Regions from separate parts of the Kitasatospora purpeofusca genome, predicted to be linked through region 2. Evidence: riboswitches for the same ligand, from Rfam matches in the RefSeq annotation. Region 2 holds a riboswitch; each other region holds the start of a gene.
The links. Region 2 has a riboswitch for cyclic di-AMP ahead of OG715_RS33670 (glycoside hydrolase family 16 protein). Riboswitches for the same ligand answer to the same signal wherever they lie in the genome.

Region 1 (7,391 bases), 1.9 Mb from region 2:
GCGGCCCGCCGCCCGCGTGCCGTCCACCAGGCCAGCGCCAGCAGCAGGCCCAGCACCAGCAAACCGGCCTCGGTGGCGGGCTCCAGCAGGGCGGCGAGGCGCGGCGGGGCGTCGGCGACGGCCTCGGCGACCCGGCGGTAGCCGGCGGCCGACCAGCCATGGGCCGGTGGGCCCGCCCCGGCCGCACCGCCCACCGGAGCCAGCCACCCGACCGCCCCGGCACCGGCGCCGACGAGTGCCACCGCGAGGACCGTCCTGTTCCTGATCGTGTTCGTCATGACACGGACGGTAGGAGTCGGAGGCGGGTCCCGACCCGACCCGAAAGACAGGGTCCGACCTTGACGATCGTCAGGGTTGACGCGAGCCCGGCGCCGTGTCGGCACCCGCTCGGATGAGCCGTTCGGGGGAAGGTCCGCAGCGCCCCGGGCACCCCGCCCTACGCTCGGGGGATCCGTGCCGCCGCCCCTGCCCCGCACCCGGAGACCCGCCATGCACCGTCGCCGGACTGCCACGACCGCCACGACCGCCAGGACTGCCACGACCACCACGACCGCCAGGGCCACGCCCGCCGTCGCCGCCGTTGTCGGCGTCCTGTTCGCCGTCCCTGGGCTGGCCGGGTGCGGCGGGAGCGGGCTGACGCCGGGCACGGCGGCGGTGCTGGACGGACGGCGGATCCCGGTGGACGCGGTGGAGGCCAGGGTGGCGGCGCTGCGGCACGCCCCGGGCGGGGTGTCGGCGGACGCCCGGTGGGAGACGGAGGGCCTCGCCCGGCGGGCGGTCACCGAGCTGGTGCTCGACGCGGTGGTGGCCCGCGCGGTCGCGGACCGGGGGCCGGCGGTCGCGGACACCGAGGTGGCGGCCGCCCGGGCGGAGGAGGAACGGCGCCTCGGCGGCGCCGGGCGGCTGGCCCGGGAGCTGGCGGCGCAGGGCGTTCCGGCCGAGGCGATCGACGACCGCCTCGGGCGCGAGCTGGGGATCCGCCGGCTCGCCGCGACCGCCGGGGCGGACGCCGACACCCCGGCGGGCGACGCCGCCGTCCGCCGGATCCTGGCCGCCACGGCCACCGCGCTCCACCTGCGGGTGAACCCCCGCTACGGCACCTGGGACCCGGACCGCGCCGCCCTCGCCCCGGCCGTTCGCTCCCGGCCCGCCGGCTGAGACCGCCGGCTGAGACCGTCGGCCGGGGCCGGTCGCCGGCCCGGCCCCTCGCCCGCGCCGGTGGCACGGAAACCCGGCGGCGGGGCCGTCGGACGGACGGGTAGGTTCGAGGGGTGACGACGAATCCTCCGGGCGCGAAGCTGATCCTCCTCATCACGACCCACCGGGTGGCCCCCGGTCTGCTGTCCTGGCCGGCCTGGGAGGCCCTGCGCTCGGCCGGGCGGGTGCTGGCCGGCGACGCCGGTCACCCGCAGCTGCCCGCCCTGCGGCAGGCGGGTGTCGAGGTGGAACTCGTGGCGCCGGGCTCCGCCCCCGCCCTGGCCCGGCTGCTGACCGGGGCCGCGGCGGACGGCGCGGCCGGGGACAGGAACGGAGCCGGAGCCGGGGACGGGACGACGGTCTGGCTGGGCGGCCCGGACGGCGACCCGGGCCTGACCGACGCGCTGGCCCGGCTCGCGGTCGAGCGCGCCGGCGAGGTGCCGGAGATCGAGGTGCTGCCGGGCTCGTACGACCTGCCGGGCTCCCGGCTGCTGGACCTGGTGTCCGTGATGGACCGCCTCCGCTCGCCCGGCGGCTGCCCGTGGGACGCCGAGCAGACCCACGCCAGCCTGGTGAAGTACCTGGTCGAGGAGGCCTTCGAGCTGGTCGAAGCGATCGAGGAGGGGGACCGCGACACCCTCCGCGAGGAGCTCGGCGACGTGCTGCTCCAGGTCTTCTTCCACTCCCGGATCGCCGAGGAGCACCCCACCGGGGCGTTCTCGATCGACGACGTGGCGGGCGACATCGTCGAGAAGCTGATGTACCGGCACCCGCACGTGTTCGGGGACACCGAGGCGGACGGCGCGGCCGAGGTGGAGGCCAACTGGGAGACGCTCAAGGCGGCAGAGAAGTCGGACCGCGAGTCGGTGCTGGACGGCGTCCCGGCCGGGCTGCCCGCGCTGGCCTACGCGGCGAAGCTGGTGTCGCGGGTGCGCCGGTCCGGGTTCGCGGGCGTGCCGGACGAGCCGTACGAACTGCCCGCCGAGCTCACGGCGGAGTCCGCCGGCCGCCTGCTGCTCGCGGTGGCTCAGCGCGCGCACGACGCCGGGCTCGATGTGGACGCCGCACTGCGGGCGGCGGCACGGGGGTACCGCGACGCGGTGCGCGCCGCCGAGGGCCTGAAGCCCGCCGAGTAAGCGGGCAGCCCGACCGGCGGGGCGGCCCGGGCAGCCCCGTCCGCCCCGGGGGCCTCAGGCCGCGGCGACGCCCTGCACCGGACGCCGCTGCGGCGGGACGACCTCGCCGATCGCCTCGCCGACCAGTGCGACGAGTTCGGCGAGCCGCTCCAGGTCGAGGTGGTCGGGCAGGTCGGAGAGGGAGACGATCCGCTCGCCGTCCGGCCCGGCCACGCAGAAGAGGTCGATCGGGCCCAGGTGCTTCTCGGCGGTGTCGACCAGCGCGGCGACATCGCTGGGGCGGCGGACGTCGCCGCACACCCCGACGACCGGGCAGCCCGGCCGGTCGAGTTCGGTGGCGAGGTCCTCGGCGACCCCGCTCCGCTGGTCGGCGATCAGCATCCCGGCGGCTCCCGCCGCGGTGAAGCGGCGGGCGAGGCCCGCCCCCGACCCGCCGTCGAGTACCGCGATCACGATGACCGCACCGGTGACCCGCATGGCCCTGCTCCTCCCTGTGGGCGGCTCCGCACCGGCGCCCACGGACATCTTGCGGAGGATCGTAGGCACGACCTGATCCTCCGCAACAGCAATTACCCCTCAGGTGACCAGACTCACGCCTGCTTCGGCCCACCGTCACCGGAACGATGACCGGAGCGATCGGCGGGCCCGGGGACGGCGGTGCGAACGGCGGCGGGACCGGCTGCGGGAACGGCGGCGCCCACGGTGCGGTGCCGGGGGCGCGCCCGGGATACCGTCGACCCATGCCAGCTCAGCCCGCTCCCGACCGTCCGCCCCTGTTCACCTGGGAGTTCGCCGCCGACCCGTACCCGGCGTACGCGTGGCTGCGCGAGCACCGGCCGGTGCACCGGACCACCCTGCCCAGCGGGGTGGACGCCTGGCTGGTCACCCGGTACGCGGACGCCCGCCAGGCGCTCGCGGACAGCCGGCTCTCCAAGAACCCGGCGCACCACAGCGAGCAGGCCCACCGCACCGGCCGGGTCGGCATCCCGGGCGAGCGCCAGGCCGACCTGATGACGCACCTGCTGAACATCGACCCGCCGGACCACACCCGGCTGCGCCGCCTGGTGTCGAAGGCCTTCACCCCGCGCCGGGTGGCCGCCTTCGAGCCCCGGGTGCAGCAGCTGACCGACCGGCTGATCGACGGCTTCGCGGCGCGCGGATCGGCCGACCTCATCCACGAGTTCGCCTTCCCGCTCCCCATCTACGCGATCTGCGACCTGCTCGGGGTGCCGGCCGAGGACCAGGACGACTTCCGGGACTGGGCCGGGATGATGATCCGGCACGGCGGTGGGCAACGCGGAGGTGTGGGGCGGGCGGTGAAGCGGATGCGGGCCTACCTCGCGGAGCTGATCCACCGCAAGCGCGCGGACCCCGGGGACGACCTGATCTCGGGGCTGATCCGGGCCAGCGACCACGGGGAGCACCTCAGCGAGAACGAGGCCGCGGCGATGGCCTTCATCCTGCTCTTCGCGGGCTTCGAGACGACGGTGAACCTGATCGGCAACGGCGTCTACGCGCTGCTGCGCAACCCGGGGCAGCGGGCCCTGCTCCAGGAGTCGATCGGGCGCGGCGAGAGCGCGCTGCTGGAGACCGGGATCGAGGAACTCCTCCGCTACGACGGTCCGGTGGAGATGGCCACCTGGCGGTTCGCGACGAGTCCGCTGACCATCGGCGGGGTGGGGATCCCGGTCGGCGACCCGGTGCTGGTGGTGCTCGCGGCGGCGGACCGGGACCCGGCGCGGTTCGCGGACGAGAACACCCTCGACCTGGCCCGGGCGGACAACCCGCACCTGGGCTTCGGGCACGGCATCCACTACTGCATCGGCGCCCCGCTGGCGCGCCTGGAGGGGCGGGCCGCGCTGACCACCCTGCTGTCCCGGCTGCCGGACCTCCGGCTCGCCGCAGATCCGGAGGAACTGCGCTGGCGCGGTGGTCTGATCATGCGCGGACTTCGTGAACTTCCGGTGGAATTCGCGCCGGAAGCGACATCGGTGACAACCTCCGCCGACCCCTCGGCAGTTCACTGAGGGGGACTCACGACACGCTGACGCGGAGTCTCCACGGCTCGAATCGGACCGGCGTGAATCTCCATCAACCCGGACATACCTCTTCGGTTGGTAGGCAATCCATCACCTGACGTGATTTCCGTGTGATAGCGGCGATATGAGCTTGTGATTGCTCTGAAGATCTGTCTACTCTCCGGGGAGCCCGCGGAAGCGGGTCCCGTGCGCGGAACGCCGAGTCCTGCCCGCCGCGTCACCGGAAACCGACCAGAACCCTGGGCAGGGGCGGGGGAACCAGGTCTTTGCGCCGTCCCCACGGCTTGGGGTGAAGCCGCCTCCGCGCGGCCGGGCCACCTCCCGGTCCGAACCCGACAGCTCACCTCGCAGGCGTACGGAGAGGGACTTCCTCATGCTGTTCGTCGGAACCGGCCGTCATCGTCGCCGCACCCAGACCGAGAAGGCCATCGCCGTCGCCGGTGTCGCCGGCGTCGGACTGGCGATGCCCATCCTCACCGCCACCGGCGCCTCGGCCGCCCCGGCCTCGACCTGGGACGCGGTCGCCCAGTGCGAGAGCGGCGGCAACTGGGGCATCAACACCGGCAACGGCTTCTACGGCGGCCTGCAGTTCACCTCCAGTACCTGGAAGGCGTTCGGCGGCACCTCCTACGCGCCGCAGGCCAACCAGGCCTCGAAGGCGGCGCAGATCACCGTCGCCGAGAAGGTGCTGGCCTCGCAGGGCCCGGGCGCCTGGCCGGTGTGCTCCAAGAAGGCGGGTCTGAGCAAGGGCGGTGCCCCGGCGGCGGTCGACACCTCGACGGACGCCGCCCCGGCCGCCCCGAAGCCGCAGGCCCCGCAGGCGCAGATCGAGCAGCAGGCCCCGAAGGCCGCGCCGAAGCACGCCGCCCCCAAGTCGCAGGCCCAGCAGGCTCCGCAGACCCAGCAGTACGCGCCGAAGCACGCCGCCCAGCCGGCGCCGCAGGTCCAGCAGCAGGCGCAGCAGACGCGGCAGGCCCCGCAGGCGCAGGCCGGCCAGGGCTACACCGTCCGCGACGGCGACACGCTCGCCGGGATCGCGACCGCGAAGGGTGTCCAGGGCGGTTGGCAGGCCCTGTACGACGGCAACCGCGGCACCGTCGGCGGCGACCCGGACCTGATCGTCCCCGGCCAGGTCCTCGCCCTCGGCTGACGCTCGCGCCCACCCGGCTCGTCCCACCGCCTGCCCGCCTGCCTGCCCGCCTGCCCGCCTGCCTGCCCGTCACCGGACAGGTGGACAGGCGGCCGGGCGGGCAGGCGCGTCGGCTCCGGCCTGTCCCGCCCGTTCCGCCCCCTCGTTCCGCCCCCTCGGTCCGCCCCGGGGCGTCCGAGGCCGGGCAACCAGGTGAACTACCGGTGGGTAGCACGGCCACACGCTGAGACGGAGCCGAGGTCGACGTGGCCCGGACAGCCGGTGCGGTTAGGCTCTGGTCGTAACGACTCCGCAATCGTCCGGCCGACGGCACCCCACCGTCAGCCGGTACCTGCTTCCGCTAGGAGATGCCTCGTGCCGTCCATCGATGTCGTCGTAGCCCGTGAGATTCTCGACTCGCGCGGCAACCCCACGGTCGAGGTCGAGGTCGGCCTCGACGACGGCAGCACCGGCCGTGCCGCTGTCCCGTCGGGTGCCTCCACCGGTGCCTTCGAGGCCCTGGAGCTCCGCGACGGCGACAAGAACCGCTACTTCGGCAAGGGCGTGGAGAAGGCCGTCCTGGCCGTCATCGAGCAGATCGGCCCGGAGCTGGTCGGCTACGACGCCACCGAGCAGCGCCTGATCGACCAGGCCATGCTCGACCTGGACGCCACCCCGGACAAGTCCTCGCTCGGCGCCAACGCCATCCTGGGCGTCTCGCTGGCCGTCGCGCACGCCGCCTCCGAGGCCAGCGACCTGCCGCTGTTCCGCTACCTGGGCGGCCCGAACGCGCACGTCCTGCCGGTCCCGATGATGAACATCCTCAACGGCGGCTCGCACGCGGACTCCAACGTCGACATCCAGGAGTTCATGATCGCTCCGATCGGCGCGGAGTCCTTCTCCGAGGCCGTCCGCTGGGGCGTCGAGGTCTACCACACGCTCAAGGGCGTGCTGAAGGAGCGCGGCCTCTCCACCGGCCTGGGCGACGAGGGCGGCTTCGCCCCGAACCTGGACTCCAACCGCGAGGCCCTCGACCTCATCGTCGAGGCCATCCAGAAGGCCGGCTACGTGCCGGGCAAGGACATCGCGCTGGCCCTGGACGTCGCCGCCTCCGAGTTCTACGAGGACGACGCCTACCAGTTCGAGGGCAAGGGCCTGACCTCCGCCGAGCTCATCGAGTACTACGCCGGCCTGGTCGCCGCCTACCCGCTGGTCTCGATCGAGGACCCGCTGGACGAGTCGGACTGGGACGGCTGGAAGGCCATGACCGAGAAGCTGGGCGACAAGGTCCAGCTGGTCGGCGACGACCTGTTCGTCACCAACCCGGCCCGCCTGGCCCGCGGCATCGAGACCGGCACCGCCAATGCGCTGCTGGTGAAGGTCAACCAGATCGGTTCGCTGACCGAGACCCTGGACGCCGTCGAGCTGGCCCAGCGCAACGGCTACCGCTGCATGATGTCCCATCGCTCCGGCGAGACCGAGGACGTCACCATCGCCGACCTGGCCGTCGCCACCAACTGCGGCCAGATCAAGACCGGTGCCCCGGCCCGCTCCGAGCGCGTCGCCAAGTACAACCAGCTGCTGCGCATCGAGGAGATCCTCGACGACGCCGCCGAGTACGCCGGCCGCGGCGCCTTCCCGCGGTTCAAGCACGAGGGCTGACCCGCCCGGCCGCCCGAGTGGCGCACGCCTGACCGGTGCCCCGCCGTTCACCCCGTAGGGTGGACGGCGGGGCACCGTCGCGACCAGGAGGGGACACCGGAGATGGCAGGCTGGAGGATCCCGGGCTTGGCGGCCCGGCCTCGGTTCACGAGCCGGGCGACCGTCCTGGTCCTCGTGCTCTGCTCGCTGGTGGCGATCCTGGCCTACCCGACCCGGCAGTTCATCTCG
Region 2 (7,391 bases):
CCAGCCCCGAACTCGACCGGCTGCCCGTCGGCCGCCACTGGTGAAAGGACCGTCCGCCCCGTGAATCCGGCAGCCCCGACCTCGACCCGACAGCCCCATGACGCGGGCCTGGTGCCCTCCCCGTTCGACCGGGCCGCCGGTCACGCCCTGCTCGCCGAGCTGGCGGGTGACCGCACCCGGTCCGGCACGCTGGGCCCCCTCGACGAACTCGCGCCGGGCTTCGCGGACTGGATCGTCACCGCGCTCTTCGGCGGCACCTACCAGCGGCCCGGACTCGCCCTGCGGGACCGTCAGGTGGCCAACCTCGCGGCGCTCACCGCCCTCGGCGGCGTGGAGCCGCAACTCGCCGACCATGTGCGCAACAGCCTGCGGATCGGCCTGACCAGGACAGAGGTCACCGAGGTCCTGGTCCACCTCGCGCCCTACGTCGGCGTGCCCAAGGCGCTGGCCGGACTGCGCGTCGCCGCCGCCGTGTTCACCGAGGCCGAGGCCGAGGCGGAAGCCGACGCGGCCGCTGCCCCGGCGGCGCCCGGGACCGGGGGAGCGGCGGAGTGAACGCCCCCGGCCACCGCGTCCGCACCGTCCTCGGCGACCTCGATCCGGCCGGGCTCGGCGTCTGCGACGCCCACGACCACCTCTTCCTGCGCAGCCCCAGGCTGCCGGGGGAGGAACTGGACGATCCCGCCGCCGCCGAGGCGGTGCTGCGGGGCTTCGCGGCGGCCGGCGGCGGGGCGTTCGTCCAGTGGACGCCGGCCGGGATGGGACGGCGGGCCGACGCGCTCCCCGGGCTGTCCCGGGCGACGGGGGTCCACCTGGTCGCGGCCACCGGGCTCCACCAGGCGGTCCACTACGATCCGGCGGAACTCGACCGGCGGTACGAGGGCCTGGCGGGCTTCTTCACCGCCGAGCTGACCACCGGACTGCGGGGCGCTCCCGAGGGCGTGCGCGCCGGACTGATCAAAGTGGCGGGCGGCTACCACGGCCTCGACCCGCACACCCGCCGGGTGATGGCGGCGGCCGCCGAGGCGCACCACGCCACCGGCGCGCCGATCGCCGTGCACCACGAGCTCGGCACCGCCGCACCCGATGTCCTCGACCTGCTCTGCGAACGGCACGGCGTCCCGCCGGAGCGGGTGGTCCTGGGGCACCTCAACCGCTTCCCGGACCTCCGGCTGCACCGCGAACTCGCCGCCCGCGGCGCCTTCGTGGCGCTGGACGGCCCCTCGCGGGCCAACCACGCGACCGACCACCACCTCTTCGACACGGTGGCGGCCCTGGTCGAGGCCGGGTACGGCGACCGACTGCTCCTCGGCGGCGACACCACCACCCGCACCGCCCGTTCCGCTCCCGGGCCCACGCACCTGCTCACCGCCCTCGCGCCGCGGCTGGCCCGGGCGTTCGGCCCCGAGGTCCCGCACGGCATCCTCACCGCCAACCCGGCCCGGGCGTTCGCGGTGGAGTGGCGGGGCTGAGCCCCACCGCTCCACCGCGCGGGCACGGAGCCCGCCGGCGTCACATGTGGGTGCCGCCGTCGATCCGCAGCTCGGTCCCGGTGACGAAGGCGCCGTCGTCCGAGGCGAGCATGGCGATCACACCGGCGACCGTCTCCGGCCCGGCGAAGCCCTGCCCGAGCGCGGGCGAGAGCTTGGCGAGCAGGCTGAAGTCCGCGTCCGCCGGCAGGCCCGGGTTGTTGGTCATGCCGCTGTCGATGCTGCCCGGCGCGACGCACACCGCCCGCAGCCCCTGCTTGGCGTACTCGGCGGCGATCGCGTGGGTGAACGACTGGACGCCGCCCTTGGTCGCGGCGTAGGCGGCCATGTAGGGGTGGGCGAAGGCGGCGGAGGTGGAGCTGAAGTTCACCACCACACCCCGGCCGCCGGCGAGCAGCGCGGGCAGCGACTCCCTGGTCATCAGGAAGGTGCCGGTCAGGTTGACCGCGACGATCCGGTTCCAGAAGTCCAGGCCGGTTTCGTGGGTGTGGGCGGAGCGCAGGATGCCGGCCGCGTTGACCAGGACGTCCAGTCCGCCGAGCGCGGCGACCGCCCCGGCCACGACGGCCCGTACGGCGGCCTCGTCCGACACGTCCAGCACCGCCGTGGTGAGGCGGTCGGCGGTGCCGTCGGCGGTGGCGCGGTCCAGGGTGGACCTCAGGCCCTCCTCGCTGACGTCGACGGCGACGACCCGGCCGCCCTCGGCGAGGATCCGGTGCACGGTGGCCCGGCCGATGCCCGAGCCGCCGCCGGTGATCAGGACGTTCCGTCCGTCGAAGCGCTCCATGGTGGTTCTCCGTTCCGTTCGTGGTCTCTCGACCTCGCTGACACGGTACGCCCGAATGGCATGTCGTGCCAAAAAGGCTCGACATGCCGCATCGACATGAGATGCCAAGGATCCCTTCGTCCGCGTACGCTGAGCCCGTGACCGGACGTCCGACCCTGAACCAGCGCCGCCGCGAGAGCACCCGGCTGGAGATCGCCCAGGCCGCCGCCGAGCTGTTCGCCGCCCGCGGGGCCGAAGCGACCACCGCCGAGGAGATCGCCACCGCCTCGGGCATCTCGCTGCGCACCTTCTACCGCTACTTCTCGGAGAAGGAGGACGCCGTCGCCCCGCTGCTCGCGGCCGGCGGCGAACGCTGGGTGCGGCTGTTCACGGAGAGCGCCTCCGACCTGCCGGTCCGCGAGGCGCTGGAGCGTTCGGCGGCGGAGTCCCTGAGCCCGTCCGACGCGCCCGCCGCCGAGGCCCTGCGCTGGACCCGCGACCTGCTGCGCGACCCCCGGCTGGCCACGGTCTGGCAGCGGGTGCACGCCGACTCGGAGGAGCGGCTGCGGGCCGCGATCGCCGACCGCTGCCCGCCCGGCACCGACGTGCTGGAGATCCGGCTCGCCGCTGCCGCCGCGACTGCCGCGATCCGGGTCGCGCTGGAGCAGTGGGCGCGCTCCGGCGCCCCGGCCACCGGCCCCGGTTCGCCGCGCGAACTCGGTGCCCGCTGCATGCGCGAACTCACCGCCGGCCTCGACCTGTGGACCCGCGTCAACTGACGCCGCCTCCGTCACCCGCCCCGCCGCGGCGGCCGCAGCGGGCGCGGCAAAGGGCCGGAAGCACACCCCCACGGCCCGCTTCTCCTCCTCAAGACCGATGGCGTCACCGCTGGTCGGCGGGGGCGGCGGGTACTTCGGAGCGGCTACGCTGGGTGGTCGCGCCTCGGCGACGGTGCCCCGCGTGGACGGGGGAACCGGGGCGGCCCTCCCGGGTGTCCTTCCCCCGGGGGCGGGGGAGTACGAGGCGTGGGAGCAAACACGACATGGGTCTGACGAGCCACAAGGTGCTGGCACTGACCGTTCTGATCGCCGTCGCGGCGATGGTCGGGACGGTCTGGCTGTGGCCGAGACTGTCGAAGCGGAACTGGAAGGCCGTCCTCGGCCGGATCGGCGCCCTGCTCGCCACCCAGCTGGCCGTGCTCGCCGCGCTCGGCCTGGTCGCCAACAACTACTTCGCGTTCTACAGCAGCTGGGACGACCTGCTGGGCACCGGGGACAGCGGACCGGTGGTCATCCACAACAAGGTGGACGCCTCCGGCCGGCTGCGCGTCGAGACCATCGGCCACGCCGAGGTGCAGGGCGGCGGGGCGCTCGGCCGCGACCGCGACAAGTCCGGCGAGATCCGCGAGGTCCGCATCGACGGCGCCACCACCCGGCTCTCCACCGAGGGGTACGTCTACCTGCCGCCGCAGTACTTCCAGCCCGAGTACGAGCAGAAGCAGTTCCCGGTCCTGGTCGTCAGCACCGGCTTCCCCGGCATCGCCAAGAACCTCGTCACCCGCCTCAACTACCCGGGCGCGGCGCTGAAGCTGCTTCAGGAGGGGCGGATGCAGCCGACCGTGCTGGTGCTGGTGACCCCCTCGCCGGCGCTGCCCCGGGACACCGAGTGCGAGGACATCCCGGGTGCCGCGCAGTCCGAGACGTACTTCACCAAGGACGTGCCCTCGGCGGTCCAGGCGACCTACCGGGTCTCGGCCGACCCGCGGGCCTGGGCGTTCATGGGCAACTCCACCGGCGGCTACTGCGCGCTCAAGCTGGCGATGCGCCACCCCGAGGTGTTCCCGACGGCCGTCTCGCTGTCCGGCTACTACCAGGCGGCCGACGACCCGAGCACCGGTGACCTCTTCGGCGGCAGCGAACGGCGCCGCGACGAGGCCGACCTGATGTGGCGTCTCAAGAACCTGCCGCAGCCCCCGGTCTCCGTGCTGCTGGCCGGAACCCGGGAGGGCGACGGCAACTACCGGCGCGAGACCGAGGCGTTCGTGGCCGCCGCGCACGGCCCGATGAAGGTCTCCTACAGCATGCTGGAGACCGGCGGCCACAACTTCGAGACCTGGAGCAAGCTGCTCCCGTCCTCACTGGAGTGGATCTCCCAGCACCTGACCGTCCCGGCCGCGAGCCCGTCGGCCTGACCGCCCGGCCGCCGGCCCGACCGGCACGGACAGGTGTCCGCGCGGGCAGGCGCTCAGGCCACCTGCTCCAGGGTGCCGGTGTGCAGCTCGCCGACCCGGCCGCCCTCGCCCTCGTACGTCCAGAACGCGCGGACCGTCATCCGGGTCAGGTCCATGACGTGGCTCACGGTGATGCCGCTCACCTCGGTCCAGCTGACGAAGTAGAGCTGCGGTCCGACCTCGGCGACGTGCAGGGAGACGTCCTCCCACTGGCCCGCCGACTCGCCGAGGCCCTCCCAGCGCAGCCGCTTGCCGTCGGCCGAGTACGCGTTGCGGAACGCCGCGCCGTTGTCGACCCGGAACAGGAAGGTACGGCCGGCGAAGGCGGGCGGGGACGCGGTCATGGCGGGGCGGGTCTCCTCGTCTCTGGACAAGCTGTCGTGGTGCTCGCTGCGACCCGGACGGTTCCGGGCGCGGATGGATCTCCAACCTATCCGACCACCCCGCCTCCGTGGCGCACTTTCCCCGCCGGACCCGCCACTGCGGCCACCACGGCCACCTGGAACGGCCGCCCGGGGGTCCGGGGCGGCGGTGTGAGCTGCGCGACAACCACCCCCGGAAGGTTGTCCGTGCGCGGACGGCCTGCCTAGCCTGCAGGGGCTTCCGCCACAGCGGAGCCCCGCCGTCGGGACGCCGAGTCCCGTCCACCCGCCGGCCGGCAATCGAGTACCACAGCGGACGGGAGCGGGGGACCCAGGTCAGTGCCCGGCCGCGCGCTCAACGCGTGCGAGTCGTGGCTAGGGGTGAAGCCGCTCTCCGGACGGCCGGGCAACCTCGCGCCCGAACCCGACAGCTCACCTCGTAGGCGTCGCAGAGGACCCTGCCATGCCCACTGCCTCCCCGCAGCCCGCGCCGAACCGGCGCGCCCTCGGCCGCCACCCCGCGCCCCGCCACGCCCGTCCCTCCCACCGGGGCCGCACCGCCGCCCTCGCCGCCACCGGGGCGCTCGCCGTCACCGGTGCCGGACTGCTCGGCCTTCCGGCCGTGACCGGTGCCCAGGCCGCCGCCCTGCCGACCGTCACCCAGGACAAGCTCGCCCCGGCCGCCATGGTCGCGGGCAAGGCGTCCGCCGCCTCGCTGACCCTGCACTCCTCGTCCTGCTTCACCGCGAAGACCGTCGGCGTCGGCATCCGCGACGCCGCCGGGCGCAACCTCGACTTCCCCGGCAGCAAGAGCAACGTCCAGGTCTGCCCGTCCGGCCTGACGGTCACCACCGGCTCCCGCACCCTGGCGGCCGGGACGTACACCCAGTTCGGCTTCTGGCAGGACAGCAGCGGCGGCTGGCACAACCTGCCCTCCCGCCAGCTCGTCGTCCCCGCCACCACCACCCCGACGCCGACCCCCACACCCACACCCACACCCACACCCACACCCACCCCGACCCCGACGCCCACGCCCACCACCCCCGCCACGGGTGCCCCGGTAGCGGGCAAGAAGCTGACCTGGTCCGACGACTTCGACAGCCTCGCCCTCGGCTCCCGCTGGACCGCCGACCGGAGCAGCTCCTACCACTACGGCGACCACAACCCGAACGACAACAAGCTCGACTGGCTGAACAAGAACAACGTCGCCGTCTCCGGCGGCGTCGCCACCTTCACCGCCCGGCCGAGCGCGCACACCCTGGAGAACGGCAAGCAGGCCTGGGACACCGGGCTGCTCACCACCGAGTACTCCAGCGAGGGCTTCAAGGTGAAGGTCGGGGACTACATCGAGACCCGGGTCAAGCTCCCGGCCGGCACCGGTGCCTGGCCGGCGCTGTGGACGTGGAACAGCACCAGCGGCACCCACGGGGAGATCGACTCCTTCGAGTACCACAGCGACAACCCGAACCTGCTGGAGCTGACCAACCACATCAACCCGGGCCACCTGTACGTCACCGACGCCAAGGCGATCGCCCACGACCAGTGGGTCACCGTCGGCACTCACTACGGGGCCACCTCGGTCGACTGGTACATCAACGGCACCAAGGTGTTCTCCGACGGCAAGGGCGTCGGGGCCGGCTGGACCGCGTACCCGATCCTCAACCTGTCCCTGAGCGCGGGGAACTACCACCCCGCGCCCTCGGGCACCACGCCGATCACCTTCGCGGCGGACTACGTCCGGGTCTACCGCTAGCAACGCCCACCGGTCCGGGGCCGACGGTCAGACGATCGGCCTCGGACCGGTGGACTCGACGACCTCGATCGTGAACGGCTGCCGGTTGTTGCTCTCGACCCGGTCGTCGTCGCCGCGCACCGCGACGTAGCCGCCCGCCAGCGTGCCGAGGGGGACGTCGGGGGAGAGCCGGAGCGGGATCAGCGCCGTCGCGCTGCGGAACTTCGGCAGACCGGCCGGGAAGGTGCAGCGCACCCGGTGGCCGTTCTGGAACTCGTAGCAGTTCTCCGGGAAGAACGGCCCCTCGGCCGTCACCCCCGCCGGCAGGGTGATCACGACGGTGAACGGCGAGGCGGTCCGGTCCGGGCCGAGGTTGCCGACGAAGGCGTGCAGGACGGTGGTGCCGCCGGGTGCGGCCGGGTCCGGGTCGATCCGGACCACGTAGAGGTCGGAGTCCGAGGGCGCGGCCGCCACCGCCGGGTCGGCCGTCGTGCCCGGGGCAGCCTCCCCGGACACGGGCGCCTTGTCGTCCGGCGGACAGACCGCCCCGGCGGCCTGCCCGGCGGCCAGCACCGCCACCACGCACCCCGTCACCAACGACCTGCCGAGAAGCTTCCGAACGGAACCGCTGCGGGTCATCGCCGCTCACCCAACCCTTCGTGTCCGGCGCCCCGCGCCGTCGCGGGCCGCGTCCGGACCAGCGTCGCCGACGGGTCTCCGGGGCCGGGGCGACCCGCCCTCGGACGGCCCGAAGGGTGGCTCGAACGGGTGAACGCCCGGGCGTGTCGCCCGCACTGAACGTGCGTCAGGG
Region 3 (7,391 bases), 430 kb from region 2:
CCGCAGGAGCCGATGCTGGTGGAGATCGACGCCCAGGCGGTCGTCGCCTGACCCGCACCCACCATCCGTACCGGAAGGGCCCCGACGCCGGGCAGTTTCTAGGGGTCGTTGCAACACGTGGTCGTGTGTCTAGGCCGCGATGAGTTTAGCGAGGCGCTCGGCTGGGGTTTCCCAGCCGAGCGTTTTGCGTGGGCGGCGGTTGAGCTGGTCGGCGACGGCGGCGAGGTGTTCGGGGGCGTGGAGGGACAGGTCCGTGCCCTTGGGGAAGTACTGCCGCAGCAGGCCGTTGGTGTTCTCGTTGGAGCCGCGCTGCCAGGGACTGCCCGGGTCGCAGAAGTAGACCGGGACGGCGGTGGCGACGGTGAAGCTCTTGTGGGCGGCCATCTCGGTCCCCTGGTCCCAGGTCAGTGAGCGCTTCAGTTCGGCCGGGAGGGTCCGGACGGTGGCGACCAGGGCGTCGCGGACGGTCTCGGCGGTGTGGTCGCCGGGCAGGTGCAGCAGCATCACGTAGCGGGTGGAGCGCTCGACCAGGGTGCCGATCGCCGACTTGTGGTCCTTGCCGATGATCAGGTCGCCCTCCCAGTGGCCGGGCACTGCCCGGTCGGCGGCCTCGGCGGGGCGTTCGCTGATCATGACCATCGGGTCGATGAAGCGCGGTTGCCGGCGGTTGGCCTGCCGCTGGGGCCTGCGGCGGGCGCGTCCGGTCCGCAGGGCGCCGGCGAGAGTGCGGCGGAGCTCGCCCCGGCCCTGGACGAAGAGGGCCTGGTAGACGGTCTCGGGCACGACGTGCATCTCCGGCCGGTCGGGGAACCTGGTCCGCAGAGCCTGGCATATCTGCTCCGGGCTCCACTTCTCGTCCAGCAACTCCTGCACCGCCGAGCGCAGTTCCGGGTTCGAGAGGATCTTGCGGGGCTGGGGCGGGGCCGGCGGGCGTCGGCACGGGCCTGGGCCGCGTGCGGCCGGTAGGCACCGCTGCCGAGATGCCCGTTGCGGCGCGTCTCCCGGCTGACCGTGGACGGGCTGCGGCCCAGCTCCGCGGCGATCGCCCGGATCGTGGCCTTCTCCCGCAGGCGGTCGGCGATGTGGATGCGTTCGTCCTCGGTCAGGTACCTGGACGGACCGGAAGGCGGCACCACCGCGTTGATCGGTGGAGCCGCCTTCTGCCGGCGGTCCGCGCTGCGGCCGTCGCGCCACTTGCGGCCGGTCCTGCTGTCGATGCCGATGATCCGGCACGCCTGCACGTTGGTGTGACCCTGCTCCATGAGCCGGGAGTATGCCTCCCGCTCCCGGCTCAGCCTCACAGGCCCCTGGGCTGTCCGGTCCTCACGGATCTCGAAGTCCAATGCATCCCCTGAACTGGGGTGTTGCAACGACTCCTAGAACCTAAGCCGAGTCGGGGCCCTTCGCGCGCTTCCGCGCCACCCCACTCCGACCCCACCCCGACGCCACTCCGACCCCACCCCGACGCCACTCCGCCCCGCCCCACCGACACCCGCCGTGCCGGCACCTTGCCCTCATCCCCCCGATTCATTAGGTTAGGCTCACCTAACTACAAGGTCAGCTCGTCCGCCGGAGGTCCCGATCCCATGAGCCCGCACCCGCAGCACGATGCCGAGATTCCCGAGCCCACCGCCGCCGAACGGATCGGCAGCCTGCTGACCGCCACCTCCTCGGTGGTCCTCCGCGCCGGCGGCGAGCAGCACGAACTCTCCACCCCTGTCTCGGTGCACGGCTCCCGGCTCCGGCTGCGCGCGCCGCTCGACTCCCCGGTCACCTCCGCCACCGCCCGCGAGCAGGACGGCCTCGCCGTCGTGCTCGACCTCACCGACATCGCCCCCGTGGCCGTCCGGGACCGGGTCCGCGGGCGTCTCACCCTGGCCGGCCGGCTCCACCTGGCCCACCTCGCGGACGACGGCCTCAGCGTGCACCTCCGCCTGGACGTCGCGCACGCCGTGCTCTCGACCCCGTACGGCACCACCGCGATCACCGGCGCCGACCTCGCGGCGGCCGCCCCCGACCCGCTGGCCCGCTACGAGGCCGGCCTGCTCACCCACCTCGCCGACGACCACCCCGACGCGCTCGCCGTGCTCACCCGACTGCTCGACCCGGAGCTGCTCGCCGACCGCCCCGAGATCCGTCCGCTCGCGCTCGACCGGTACGGCCTGGTGCTCCGACTGGACCAGCCGCACGGTCACCGCGACGTCCGCCTGGTCTTCCTCGAACCGGCCCGTGACGCCGACGAGTTCGGCCACCGGGTGCACCAACTGCTGTCCGCCGCCGAGCAGGAGCCGGCCGCCCACCGGTCCTGAAGCCCCGGTCCTGACCCACCGGCCCCGCACCACCGGCAGCCGAACCGGCCTTCTCCCAAGCACCCCTGACCCCCGATCAGCCCTCCACTCCCCCGGCACGACGACGGCCGGCCCGGCCCACGAGATCTCTCTCGCGGGCCGGGCCGGCCGGCAGGACGGGCGTGTCCCGCGCCCGTCGATCCACTCAGGTGCGGCGTCCACCCGGTCCAGCGGTCACCCGACATGACCATTCCGGGAGGTCGTTTCGCCCCGCACCCAGCGGTGGCAGTTGATCCGACCGAGGGTCAGATCGCGACGCCGTGCGCCCGCAGGTAGGCGATCGGGTCGATGTCCGAGCCGTACTCCGAGCCCGTGCGGATCTCGAAGTGCAGGTGCGGGCCGGTCACGTTGCCGGTCGCACCGGAGAGGCCGATCTGCTGGCCGGCGGTGACGGTCTGGCCGATGGACACGCCGATCGAGGACAGGTGCGCGTACTCGGCGTACTTGCCGTCGGCGAGCTTGATCTCGACCTCGTTGCCGTAGGCGCCGCCGTTGCCGGCCTTCACCACGGTGCCGGACGCGACCGCGCGCAGCGGGGTGCCGGTGGCAGCGACGAAGTCGGCGCCGGTGTGGTGGCCGGAGGCCCACATCGAGCCGGCCACGCCGTAGGCGGTGCCGAGCTTCGGGTTGGCCAGCGGGGCGAAGAAGCCGGAGGTGGCGGCGACCGGAGCCGCGGTGGCCGGCTTCGCGACCGGGGCGACGACGGCCTGAACGGCGGGCTGGGCAGCGGGCTTGACGGCGGGCTTGGCAGCCGGGGCCGCCGGCTTCGCGGCCGGAGCGGCCGGCTTCACCGAGTCCTGCGAGGCCTGCGCCTTGGCGGCGGGGGCGGCCGGCTTGGCAGCCTCGGCCGGAGCGGCCGGCTTGGCGGCCTCGGCGGCCTTGGCGCCGAGCGCGAGCTGCTGACCCGGGTAGATGAGGTTCGGGTTGGCACCGATGACCGAGCGGTTGTGCTCGAACAGCGCCTTCCAGCCACCCTCGACGTTCTTCGCGTCGGCGATCTTCGACAGGGTGTCCCCGCCGACGACCTTGTAGTCGACCGGAGCGGCCTCGGCGGCAGGAGCGGCCGGAGCGGTCTCGGCAGCAGCGGCCGGCGCGGCGTCGACGCTGGTGGCGCCGGTCCAGGTGCTGGTCTGCTGCGTGTGGCCGGCGGCCGGGGCCTCGTGCGCCTGGGCGGTGACGGTGGTCACCAGCGGGAGGGCGAAGGCGGCGCCGGTGACGGCGGTGGCGATGCCGATGCGGACGGCGCGGGGCATGGCGATACGACGAGCCTGTGCGGGCATGGAAATGTCCTCTCCGACGCCTGCGAGGTGAGCTGTCGGGTTCGGGCTGGAGTTGCCCGGCCGCAGAGAAATGCGGCTTCACCCCAAGCCGGACCGTCAATTCGGTTCCGGCGACTTACCTGTGGGTCCCCCGCTCCTGCCGTACAGAGTTCGTTGCGAACCACCGGGCAGCGGCAGGACTAGGCGTTCCACCCGGTGGCCACCCGGGCTGACGCCGGGCGGTCGCTGAACTAAAACCCATCCGTTCGGGTGAAGCAATGTCGATCTCCGGGACCCGGGACCAAAGTCCGGAACACCGTGACGCTCCGCATGAGAGACGTGCACAGTACGCACACAATCCATTCACTGCGCGCACGTGATCCACCACCCTCCGCCGATGTCGTCATCAGTCCGCACACGATCACTCACGGAACGGACATCCCCGACACACCCCCGGTGACCCTTGTCACGTCGGCCCCGGGAGCCCCACCATGGGCCGTGACCACCACCGATGCCGGCACCCTGCGGTTGGGCACCGCGCAGGGACGCTGGGTACTTCTGGCGACGGTGCTCGGCTCCAGCATGGCGATGCTCGACGGGACCGTCGTGAACGTCGCACTGCCCCGGATCGGCACCGATCTCGGCGCCCAGCTCGCCGCCCTGCAATGGACGCTCAACGCCTATCTGCTCACCCTGGCGGGCCTGATCCTGCTCGGCGGCGCGCTCGGCGACCGGTACGGGCGGCGCCGGATCTTCCTGCTGGGCGTGGTCTGGTTCGCCGCCGCGTCCGCCGCCTGCGCCGCCGCGCCGACCATCGAGGTGCTGATCGCGGCCCGCGCCGTGCAGGGCATCGGCGGGGCGCTGCTCACCCCGGGCTCGCTGGCGATGCTCCAGGCGGTGTTCCATCCGGACGACCGCTCAGCGGCGGTCGGCCTCTGGTCCGGCCTCGGCGGGGTGTCGGCGGCGGTCGGCCCGTTCCTCGGCGGCTGGCTGGTGGACGGCCCGGGCTGGCGCTGGATCTTCCTGCTGAACCTGCCGCTGGCCGCGATGGTGATCGCGGTGGCCGCCCGGCACGTCCCGGAGAGCCGGGACGAGAGCTCGACCGGGCGCTTCGACGTGCTCGGCGCGGTACTGGCCGCGCTCGCGCTCGGCTCCGTCACCTATGCGCTGACGGCCGCCGGGAGCGGCCTCTCCGCCACGGTCTGGGTCACCGGCGCGGCCGGCCTCCTGCTCGGCGCCGCCTTCATCGTGGTCGAGCGCCGCACCCCGGAGCCGATGCTGCCGCTGGGCCTGTTCTCCTCACGGCTGTTCACCGCCGTCAACCTGGTCACCCTCGCCGTGTACGCGGCGTTCAGCGGGGTCTTCTTCCTCCTGGTCGTCCAGCTGCAGATCGTCTCCGGCTTCTCCCCGCTGGTCTCCGGACTGGCCCTGGTGCCGATCACCGTGATCATGCTGGCGCTCTCCGCCCGGGCGGGCCGGCTGGGCAAGCGGATCGGCCCGAGGCTGCCGCTCACCGTCGGCCCGCTGCTGTGCGCGGTGGGCGTGCTGCTGATGCTGCGGATCGGTCCCGACGCCTCCTACTGGACGGACGTACTGCCGGCCGTCGCGGTGATGGGGAGCGGGATGGTGCTGCTGGTCGCTCCGCTGACCGCGACCGTGCTGGCGGCGGTCGAGGTACGGCACGCGGGCATCGCGAGCGGGGTCAACAACGCCGCGGCCCGGGCGGCCGGTCTGCTGGCGGTCGCCGCACTGCCCGCGCTGGCGGGTCTGAGCGGAGACGCCTACCAGGTGCCGTCGGCGGTCGACTCCGCCTTCCGCACCGCGATGTTGATCTGCGCCGGACTGCTCGTGGCGGGCGGACTCACGGCCCTGGTCGCCGTGCACGGCAACGTCCTGGCCCCGGAGGACCACCACCCGGTGGCCGAACCGGACTGCCGCTACGCCTGCGGCACCAACGCCCCGCCCCTCGACCCGGGCCACCCGGCCCCGGAACGGGGCTGAGCCTCCCGGCGGAAGAGGGCCCCGGACGCACCGCGGGCCCCGCCACCCGAACGGTGGCGGGGCCCGGTGACCGGGGTCGGACAACCGTCAGAGGATGTCGCCCGGCGCGTACTTGGCGGCCTCCGGGTACGCGGCCGCGACGGCCTCGACCTGGCGGACGACCTCGGCGACCTGGGCGCCGGCCGCACCGGTGAAGGACAGCCGGTCGGCCAGCAGCGCGTCCAGCCCGGCCCGGTCCAGCGGGATCCGGTCGTCGTTCGCCAGCCGGTCCAGCAGCTCGTTCTCCCGGGCCCCGGCCCGCATCGCGAGCGCGGAGGCGACGGCGTGCTCCTTGATGACCTCGTGCCCGGTCTCCCGGCCGACGCCCGCGCGCACCGCGCCCATCAGCACCTTGGTGGTGGCCAGGAACGGCAGGTAGCGGTCCAGCTCGGCCTCGACCACGGCCGGGAAGGCGCCGAACTCGTCGAGAACGGTCAGGAAGGTCTCCAGCAGGCCGTCGAAGGCGAAGAAGGCGTCCGGCAGCGCGACCCGGCGGACCACCGAGCAGGAGACGTCGCCCTCGTTCCACTGGTCGCCGGCCAGCTCGCCGGTCATCGACGCGTAGCCGCGCAGGATCACGGCGAGGCCGTTGACGCGCTCGCAGGAGCGGGTGTTCATCTTGTGCGGCATCGCCGAGGAGCCGACCTGGCCCTCCTTGAAGCCCTCGGTCACGAGCTCGTGGCCGGCCATCAGGCGGATGGTCTTGGCCAGGCTGGACGGCGCGGCGGCCAGCTGGACGAGGGCGGTCAGCACCTCGAAGTCCAGCGAGCGCGGGTAGACCTGGCCCACGCTGATCAGCACGTTGTCGAAGCCGAGGTGGCCGGCGACCCGGCGCTCCAGCTCGGCGAGCTTCTCGGTGTCGCCGCCGAGCAGGTCCAGCATGTCCTGCGCGGTGCCGACCGGGCCCTTGATCCCGCGCAGCGGGTAGCGGGCGATCAGCTCCTCCAGTCGGCGGAAGGCGACCAGCAGCTCGTCCGTGATCGACGCGAAGCGCTTGCCGAGGGTGGTGGCCTGCGCGGCCACGTTGTGCGAGCGGCCGGCCATGACCAGCTCGGCGTGCTCGGCGGAGAGCCGGCCCAGGCGGACCAGCACGGCGACCGTGCGGTCGCGCACGTGCTCCAGGGACTGCCGGATCTGCAGCTGCTCGACGTTCTCGGTCAGGTCCCGGGAGGTCATGCCCTTGTGGATCTGCTCGTGGCCGGCGAGGTCGCTGAACTCCTCGATCCGGGCCTTCACGTCGTGCCGGGTGATCCGCTCACGGGCGGCGATGGAGGCGAGATCGACCTGGTCGATCACGCGCTCGTAGTCGGCGACGGCGGTGGCGGGCACCTCGACGCCGAGGTCCTGCTGGGCCTTCAGGACGGCGAGCCACAGGTGGCGCTCGAGGACCACCTTGTGCTCGGGGGACCACAGCTGGGCCAGGGTCGCCGAGGCGTACCGGGAGGCCAGGACATTGGGGATCTGGGGCTTCGCGCTCACGCTTCGCAAGCCTAACAGCCGAGGTCAGCCCGACCCGCGCCGGACCGGCCCCCGCGATCCGCGGGCGACGGGAGCAGCCCGCGGACAGCCCGGGAGCGGCCTCGTACCCGGACGGCACCCGGCCCGTACCCGGAGGGCACCCCGCCCTGCACCCGGCCCGTACCCGGACGGCACCCCGCCCTGCTCCGCCCTACTGCCGGCCGCTGAGCACCGGCAGCACCTGGAGGCAGATCGAGTGCAGCGCGCTCCGCTGCTCCTCGCTGAG
Region 4 (7,391 bases), 4.6 Mb from region 2:
AGGCCGAGCGGGCCGGTACCGAGGGCGCGGTCGCCGAGGCGACCCGGCTGGTCGAGAAGCTGCAGGCCGAGCTGGCCGAGCTGCGGACCACGGCCCGGTCCGACCTGGAGCGGCAGCGGGCCGAGTCGGAGGACGTCCGCAAGGAGGCGGAGTCGCTGCGCCGGCGGCTGCGTTCGCTGGAGAGCGACACCCGCCGGGCGCAGGCGGAGACCCGGAAGGTCGCCGCCGAGCTGGAGGCGGTCAGGGCGCAGGCGGCGGTCGAGCGCGGCGCGGCGGAGACCGAGGCGCGGCGGCTGCGGCACCGGGTCACGGAGCTGGAGAACTCCGCCGAGCAGGGGCGGCGCTCCGCCCGCGAGGGGCGCGGTGTCGAGGACATGCGGCTGCGGCTGCTGCTGGACACCGTGCTGCAGTCGGCCCAGGGCCTCCAGCGGGAGCTGGCGCTGCCGATCTCCCAGATCCGTCCGGCGGACCTGGTGGAGGCGGTGGTGCCGGGCGCGGCCTCGCCGCACGACGTGGCGCGGCGCGGGCTGGCCGAGGACGATCCGGCGCTGCTTGACCAGCTGCTGGCGATCCCGCAGGTCCATCTGGTGGTGGACGGCTACAACGTCACCAAGACGGGCTATCCGACGCTGCCGCTGGAGCAGCAGCGGATCCGGCTGCTGGGCGGACTGGCGATGCTGGCGCAGCGTACCCAGGCGGAGGTCACCTGTGTGTTCGACGGCCAGGACCTCGACGTGCCGGTGATCATGGCGCCGCCGCGCGGGGTGCGGGTGCGGTTCAGCCGGACCGGCGAGACGGCGGACGAGCTGATCCGCCGACTGGTCCGGGCGGAGCCGCAGGGCCGCCCGGTGGTGGTGGTCTCGGCGGACAAGGAGGTGGCGGACGGCGTGCGGAAGGCGGGCGCGCGCCCCGTCGCCTCGGTGCTGCTGCTGAACCGGCTGGCCCGTCCGTAACTCCAGGATGCCGCGCACCGACGGTCATGACGGCTGGTCAGCGCCGGGATTGCGGTCTTGTGCGGGTTTCGTGAAGTCCGGGTGCGGGCGGCAGGTTCAGGTAATCGTGGGAGTGGCGCGAAACGTGGATCTTCACTAGGGTCTGGCGTCAAACCTATTTTCCGGATTCTCACCCCAACGGGTGAGGCCATTGGAAGAAGGAGCCGGTCCTTTTGGCCTCCCACCGCCGTCCCAAGCAGCCGAGCCGCGCGCGGGTCTCCGTGCTCACCGCGGCCGCTGCGACCGCGGTCGCTCTCTCCGCCCAGGTCGCCGCCCACGCAGCGCCGAGCCCGTCCCCGAAGAAGGACGACGTCAAGGCGCAGATCGACCAGCTGAACGAGGAGGCCGAGCAGGCCACCGAGAAGTTCAACGGCGCCAAGGAGCGGGCCGACCAGCTGCGCAAGCAGGCGGACCAGCTCCAGGACCAGGTCGCCCGCGGCCAGGAGCAGATGGCCCAGCTTCAGGCGGGGCTGGCCGAGGTGGCGGGCGAGCAGTACCGCACCGGCGGCATCGACCCGTCCGTGCAGCTGATGCTCACCTCCGACCCGTCCGGGTACCTGGACAAGGCCTCCAGCGTGCAGCAGGCCAGCTCCAGCCAGGCCGAGGCGCTCAAGGGCCTGCAGGACCAGCAGCGCCGGCTGGACCAGCAGAAGGTCGAGGCGGCCGCCGTGCTGGCCTCGCTGGACACCACGACCAAGGACCTGAACCAGTCCAAGGCCGAGGTCGCCAAGAAGCTCAAGGACGCCCAGGACCTGCTGAACTCGCTCAGCGCCGCCGACCGCGCGGCCGTGAAGGCGGCGCAGCAGCAGTCCGACCGCGCCTCGCGCGGCAGCGAGCGCACCGATCCGGGCAGCCTGCCGCAGGCCAGTGGCATGGCCGGTGCCGCGGTCGGCAACGCGATGGGCAAGCAGGGCTCGCCGTACGTCTGGGGCGCCACGGGTCCGAGCACCTTCGACTGCTCCGGCCTGATGGTCTGGGCGTACGGGAAGGCCGGCGTCTCGCTGCCGCGGACCTCGCAGGCGCAGGGCAACTACGGCAGCCGGGTCGCGTCCCTGGCCGAGGCCCAGCCGGGCGACCTGATCATCTACCGCCCCGACCGCAGCCACGTCGGGATGTACATCGGCAACGGCATGGTGGTCCACGCGCCGCACACCGGTGACGTGGTGAAGGTGATGAAGGCCGACGCCATGCCGATCAACACGATCCGCCGGGTCTGACGGCCCGCCACGACACCCCCGGGGGCGGTTTTCGGCCCTTGTGATCAGCGCCACCCCCGATCGGGGGTGGCGTTGGGGTTTGGGTGGGGCATTGGGCCGTCCAGGTGGAAATGATCAGCCTGATGTGGGGATGTGATCACACTCGGTCATATTCACAAAGGAACTTGGGTATTCTTCTGACTTTTTTCTGACAAGGATTTGAACGGATCACGGATCTGTTACTAGGGTCGTGCTTCGGACCTCGCACAGTCGATCACCCAGCCTGGGTGGCGGTGGGGTTCGCCGTCGAGTTCGCGAAGCAGCCGGGCGGGGCCTCAGGTGCCCGTCCGAACCGGACCCAGCAGTCGGGGGTCAGCTGTGGAGCGGAGCCGGGGAACCACGTTCCTCCGGGGTGAATCGGCGCCAGGTCGGCCGCTCGCGCGGACGGTGAGGCGTCGTAGGGCACGCTTCCGCCCGAACCCGTCAGCTCACCCGGTAGGCGGATGAGGAAGAAGGAGTCCGCCTTCGTGGCGTCCCATCGTCGTCCCAAGCCCGCCGGCCGCACCCGGGTCTCGATCATGACCGGTCTGGCCGCCGCTGCCGTCGCCCTCTCCGCGCAGTCCGGCGCCCACGCCGACCCCGCGCCGACCAAGGACCAGGTCAAGGAGCAGGTCGACCAGCTCAACGAGCAGGCCGAGGTCGCGACCGAGAACTACAACGGTGCCCAGGCCAAGCAGCAGGAGCTGCAGAAGCAGGTCGCCGAGCTGCAGGACAAGGTGGCCCGCCAGCAGGCCGTGGTGACGGAGGCCCAGGGCGGCCTCTCCGAGATCGCCGGCGAGCAGTACCGCACCGGCGGCATATCGCAGACCGTCCAGCTGATGCTGTCCGCCAGCCCGGACAACTTCCTCAGCCAGGCCGACGCCCTGAACCAGGCCGGTTCCACCCAGTCCGGCGCGCTGAAGGAGCTCCAGGAGCAGCAGCGCAGGCTCGACCAGGACCGCACCGAGACCCAGACCAAGCTCGGCGAGCTGGAGGCCACCACCCAGCAGCTGAAGACCTCCAAGGACGAGGTCCAGGGCAAGCTGGCGAAGGCCCAGCAGCTGCTCAACACGCTCACCGAGCAGGAGCGCCAGGCGCTCCGCGCGGCCGAGGAGAAGGCCGCCGCCGAGGCCAAGGCGAAGGCGGACGCCGCGAAGGCCGAGGCCGCCAAGGCCGCCAAGGCGAAGGCGGACGCCGAGCGCGCCACCCGTGACACCAACCGCAGCGACCTGAGCGCGCCCGCGTCGGCGCCGGCGGCGTCCGCTCCGGCCGCCGCCGCGGCCAAGCCGGCCGCTCCCGCCGCCAACGGCTCGCGCGCCGCCGCCGCGATCGCCGCCGCCGAGAGCAAGCTCGGCGCCCCGTACGTCTACGGCGCCACCGGCCCGAACTCCTTCGACTGCTCCGGCCTCACCGGCTGGGCGTACGCCCAGGCGGGTGTGTCGCTGCCGCGCACCTCGCAGGCCCAGGCCGGCGCCGGCACCCGGATCGGCTCGGACATCTCCCAGGCCCAGCCCGGCGATCTGGTGATCTTCTACGGCGACCGCCACCACGTCGGCATCTACGTCGGCGGCGGCCAGGTCATCCACGCCCCGAAGCCGGGCGCGTCGGTCCGCTACGAGTCGGCGTCCAACATGCCGGTCAACTCCATCGTGCGCCTCTGACCCCAGGGTCGGCAGACTCCCCGCAGGCCCGGTCTCCCCCGAGGGGAGGCCGGGCCTGCGGCTTTCCCCCGGTCACCGGGAACTCCGGCGGGCGAACCGGTCTGATGTCCGATCAGTGACTGAATATTCGGGTTCGGAGGGGTTTGGAAACGGTTGCCCCGACTCGCTAACGTCTGCCACCGGACGCCCGCTTCGACAGCCGCACGGTCCGGTGCGGCGGCGGGTCCCGGCCCAGGATCGGAGCCGACGTCGAATGACCGCGCACCGCCGTTCCCCGCTGTCAGGTGTCCACACGCTCGCCCGGGCGCTGGTGCTCACCGCGGCGGCCACCACCGTGCTGGGCGTGGCGACCGGCGGCACCGCGCAGGCGGCTCCCGGCGCGCCCGACGCCCCGGCCAACCGCAAGGACGTCAAGGCCCAGGTGGAGCAGCTCTACGACGAGGCCGAGCAGGCCTCGGAGCGGTTCAACGCCGCCCTGGAGGCCCAGCAGCGGCTCCAGCACGAGACCGGCACGCTCCAGCAGCAGATCGCCCTCTCCCAGGACGAGCTGAACCAGTTGCGCGGCGACCTCGCCACCGTGGCCGGGGCGGAGTACCGGGGCGGCGGGATGGCGCAGACCGTCCAGCTGATGCTCTCCACCGACCCGGAGGGCTACCTCTCCCGGGCCCGCACCCTCGACCAGGCCGCCGAGCGGCAGAACGAGACCCTGCACGAGGTGCTGGGCCGTCAGCGGGTGCTCGACCAGCGCCGGGCCGAGGCCTCGGCCAAGCTCTCCGAACTGGAGCAGACCCGCAGGGCGCTGGCCGACGGCAAGCAGCAGATCCAGCAGCGGCTCGCCAAGGCGCAGCGGCTGCTCAACAGTCTCGGCGCCACCGAGCGCGCCCGGCTCACCGCCCAGGACGCCCGCGAGGCCGAGCAGCGCGCCACCCGCGGCACCGACCGGCTCGACCTCGGCACCACCCCGCCCGCCTCCGAGCGCGGCGGCGCCGCGCTGGCCGCCGCGGTGCGGATGATCGGCTCGCCCTACGTCTACGGATCCACCGGGCCCAAGGCGTTCGACTGCTCCGGTCTGATGTACTACAGCTGGCGGCAGGCCGGAGTGACCCTGCCGCGCACCTCGCAGGCCCAGGCGTTCGCCGGGCAGCGGGTCAGCATCTCCGAAGCACGGCCGGGAGACCTGGTGATCTTCTACCGGGACATGCACCACGTCGGGATGTACGCCGGCGGCGGGGTGATCGTGCACGCCCCCTACCCGGGGGCCCGGGTGCGCTACGAGAGCGTCAACGCCATGCCGGTCGCGGGGGTGATCCGGCTCTGAGCCGCCCGGACCCCGCCGGCGGCCGAGGCCCCTCCCGGCGCACCGCCCTGCTGCTCGCGGCCGGCGGCCTCGCCCAGCTGTCGCTTCCCGGCGCCGTCCCCGTGCGGCCCGCCGCGGCGGCCTCGGACGAGTACGCCGAGGTCTCGGCGCTGCTCGCCGAGCGGGCCCGGACGCGGGCGGCGGGGCCGCCCCCGCTGCCGCTGCGCGTCGGCTACCGGAACCTGCTGCTGGGCCCGGTGGACCGGGCCGGGCGGTCCACCGCCACCGCCGAGCTGACCGTCGCGGTGACCGGGTACGACGAGCTGCCGGTGGTGCACCCGCGCCGCTTGACGCTGCTCCGTACCGCCACCGGCCGGCGGATCGAACGCGAGGAGGGGGCCGGCGGGCCGCCGCCGCTGTGGGACCTCGGCACCGTCGGGGCCGCCGCGGGAGCGCGCTGCCTGGTGCTCGGCGTGGACGGCGCGGACGCCGCCGGCCCGGCAGGTCGCGCGGCGGCGGCCGTCGTCGGCGACCGGGCGGTGTCCGCCGTCGAGGCGCTCTGGGGTACTGCCTGGGCGGGCCGGCTGCTGCTCGAACTGCCCGCCACGGGGGAGCAGTTCGCCCGGCTGCTGGCGGACGACCGGCCCGGCTGGTCGGACCTCGCCGCGGTCACCGTCTCGGCGCCCGGCGCGCCCCTGCACGCCCCGGCCGACCGGGTGCTGGTCAACCCCGAGGTGTACGCGCGGCTGAGCGACTTCGGCCGGCAGGTGGTGGTCACCCACGAGGCGGTGCATGTGGCGACCCGGGCCGACACCCGGGCCTGGACCCCGCTCTGGCTCTCCGAGGGGGTCGCCGACTGGACCGGCTACTGCGACTCGGGCCGCTCGGCCCGGCAGATCGCGCCGGAGCTGGCCCGGGACGTCGCGGCCGGACGGCTGCCCGCCGCGCTGCCCTCGGACGCCGCCCTCACGGCCGGCGGGGAGGGCCTGGCGCAGGCCTACGAGCAGTCCTGGCTGGCCTGCGACCTGATCGCCCGCCGGTACGGCCCGGAGCGCCTGGTGGCGCTCTACCGGGCGGTCGGCGCGGCCGCCCCCGGGGCGGACCGGGAGGCGTGGCTGGACGGGCTGCTCCGGGGGCAGCTGGGCCTCGGGCTGGCCGCGTTCACCCGCCTCTGGCTCGCCGAGGTACGGGCCCTGGCGGGCTGAGCCGGGCGGTCCGGGGGCGCGGGGTCAGCGCCGTTCGCTGGGTGCGGCCGAGGGCCGGTCCATGCCGTCCAGCAGGTCCTGCTCGTACGCGATGCCCGGCCGCACCGAGAACGCGACGGCCGGCGCCGGCTCCGGGCGGGCCAGCACCACGGTGGCCGGGACCCGGTCGGTGCGCCGGGTCGAGCGCCAGAGCCGCACGCAGGACAGCACGGTCGCGACCAGCAGCAGCACATTGCGCGCGGTCAGGACGGCGATCGCGCCCGGCCTGCTGGCGACCACGTCGCCGAAGACCAGCGGGAACTCCACCAGGGTCAGCGGGGTCGCGGCCAGGATCAGCAGCGCCACCGGCCGCTGGCTGGTGCCGCGCACGGTCAGGCAGACCGCCGCCGCGCCGACCAGCCAGACCAGGTACTGCGGGCTGATCACCCGGCTGGTCACGGTGAAGATCAGCAGCGCGGCGAGCGCCGCGTCGTACATGGTGGCGGCGTTGCGCCGGCGGGCGGTGAACCGCCAGAGCAGCAGCCAGCCGAAGCCGAGCACGGTCCCGGCCAGCATCACCTTGCTGACCAGCGGGACCCACGGCCCGAGCATCTCGACCGAGCCGTAGTTCATCATCACCTTGCCGTCCCAGCTCCCGGCGATCCGGGCGAAGTGGATCGGCAGCGCGCCGACCGACTCCACCTCGATGCCCCGGTCCTTCTGGAACGTCAGGAACTCGAACGCGCCGTTCATCCCCGCCGCCAGCAGGAAGCCGATCGAGGCGGTCGTGGCGGCCGCGGCCGTCCAGGAGCGCCGGGTGCGGCGGCCGGAGGGGGTCCCGATGAGGCCGAGCAGCGGCCAGATCTTGACGATGCCGCCGAGCCCCAGCAGCAGGCCGCCGATCGCCGGGCGGCGGATCAGCGCCAGCAGGCCGGCCACCGCGATCGCGGTCACGATCACGTCGTAGCGGTTGTAGATCATCGGGCCGAGCAGCGGGACGCCGGCCACCCAGACCCAGGCGC

Region 1: linked by a shared signal. The riboswitch ahead of OG715_RS25295 (LysM peptidoglycan-binding domain-containing protein) and the one ahead of OG715_RS33670 (glycoside hydrolase family 16 protein) in region 2 are both predicted to bind cyclic di-AMP.
Region 3: linked by a shared signal. The riboswitch ahead of OG715_RS35460 (M23 family metallopeptidase) and the one ahead of OG715_RS33670 (glycoside hydrolase family 16 protein) in region 2 are both predicted to bind cyclic di-AMP.
Region 4: linked by a shared signal. The riboswitch ahead of OG715_RS13450 (C40 family peptidase) and the one ahead of OG715_RS33670 (glycoside hydrolase family 16 protein) in region 2 are both predicted to bind cyclic di-AMP.

The regions. Positions count from the first base shown of each region.
Region 1 is NZ_CP108561.1:5,743,725-5,751,115, forward strand. Features, by position in the region: gene OG715_RS25270 (hypothetical protein) at 1-141, shown strand, start outside; gene OG715_RS25275 (hypothetical protein) at 490-1,158, shown strand; gene OG715_RS25280 (MazG family protein) at 1,272-2,333, shown strand; gene OG715_RS25285 (SDR family NAD(P)-dependent oxidoreductase) at 2,388-2,810, opposite strand; gene OG715_RS25290 (cytochrome P450 family protein) at 3,074-4,360, shown strand; cyclic di-AMP (ydaO/yuaA leader) riboswitch at 4,592-4,740, shown strand; gene OG715_RS25295 (LysM peptidoglycan-binding domain-containing protein) at 4,746-5,522, shown strand; gene eno (phosphopyruvate hydratase) at 5,877-7,163, shown strand; gene OG715_RS25305 (FtsB family cell division protein) at 7,290-7,391, shown strand, end outside.
Region 2 is NZ_CP108561.1:7,689,520-7,696,910, forward strand. Features, by position in the region: gene OG715_RS33635 (DUF4865 family protein) at 1-44, shown strand, start outside; gene OG715_RS33640 (carboxymuconolactone decarboxylase family protein) at 61-555, shown strand; gene OG715_RS33645 (phosphotriesterase family protein) at 552-1,472, shown strand; gene OG715_RS33650 (SDR family NAD(P)-dependent oxidoreductase) at 1,513-2,277, opposite strand; gene OG715_RS33655 (TetR/AcrR family transcriptional regulator) at 2,415-3,035, shown strand; gene OG715_RS33660 (alpha/beta hydrolase) at 3,299-4,447, shown strand; gene OG715_RS33665 (MoaF-related domain-containing protein) at 4,501-4,830, opposite strand; cyclic di-AMP (ydaO/yuaA leader) riboswitch at 5,144-5,309, shown strand; gene OG715_RS33670 (glycoside hydrolase family 16 protein) at 5,312-6,601, shown strand; gene OG715_RS33675 (hypothetical protein) at 6,629-7,219, opposite strand; gene OG715_RS33680 (IclR family transcriptional regulator) at 7,386-7,391, opposite strand, start outside.
Region 3 is NZ_CP108561.1:8,120,887-8,128,277, reverse strand. Features, by position in the region: gene OG715_RS35475 (RidA family protein) at 1-51, shown strand, start outside; partial or broken gene OG715_RS35470 (IS30 family transposase) at 130-1,262, opposite strand; gene OG715_RS35465 (DUF2470 domain-containing protein) at 1,587-2,309, shown strand; gene OG715_RS35460 (M23 family metallopeptidase) at 2,594-3,628, opposite strand; cyclic di-AMP (ydaO/yuaA leader) riboswitch at 3,631-3,796, opposite strand; gene OG715_RS35455 (MFS transporter) at 4,106-5,608, shown strand; gene purB (adenylosuccinate lyase) at 5,696-7,135, opposite strand; gene OG715_RS35445 (MarR family winged helix-turn-helix transcriptional regulator) at 7,317-7,391, opposite strand, start outside.
Region 4 is NZ_CP108561.1:3,111,122-3,118,512, reverse strand. Features, by position in the region: gene OG715_RS13460 (NYN domain-containing protein) at 1-953, shown strand, start outside; gene OG715_RS13455 (C40 family peptidase) at 1,166-2,209, shown strand; cyclic di-AMP (ydaO/yuaA leader) riboswitch at 2,549-2,705, shown strand; gene OG715_RS13450 (C40 family peptidase) at 2,716-3,888, shown strand; gene OG715_RS13445 (C40 family peptidase) at 4,142-5,206, shown strand; gene OG715_RS13440 (hypothetical protein) at 5,308-6,390, shown strand; gene OG715_RS13435 (glycosyltransferase family 87 protein) at 6,415-7,391, opposite strand, start outside.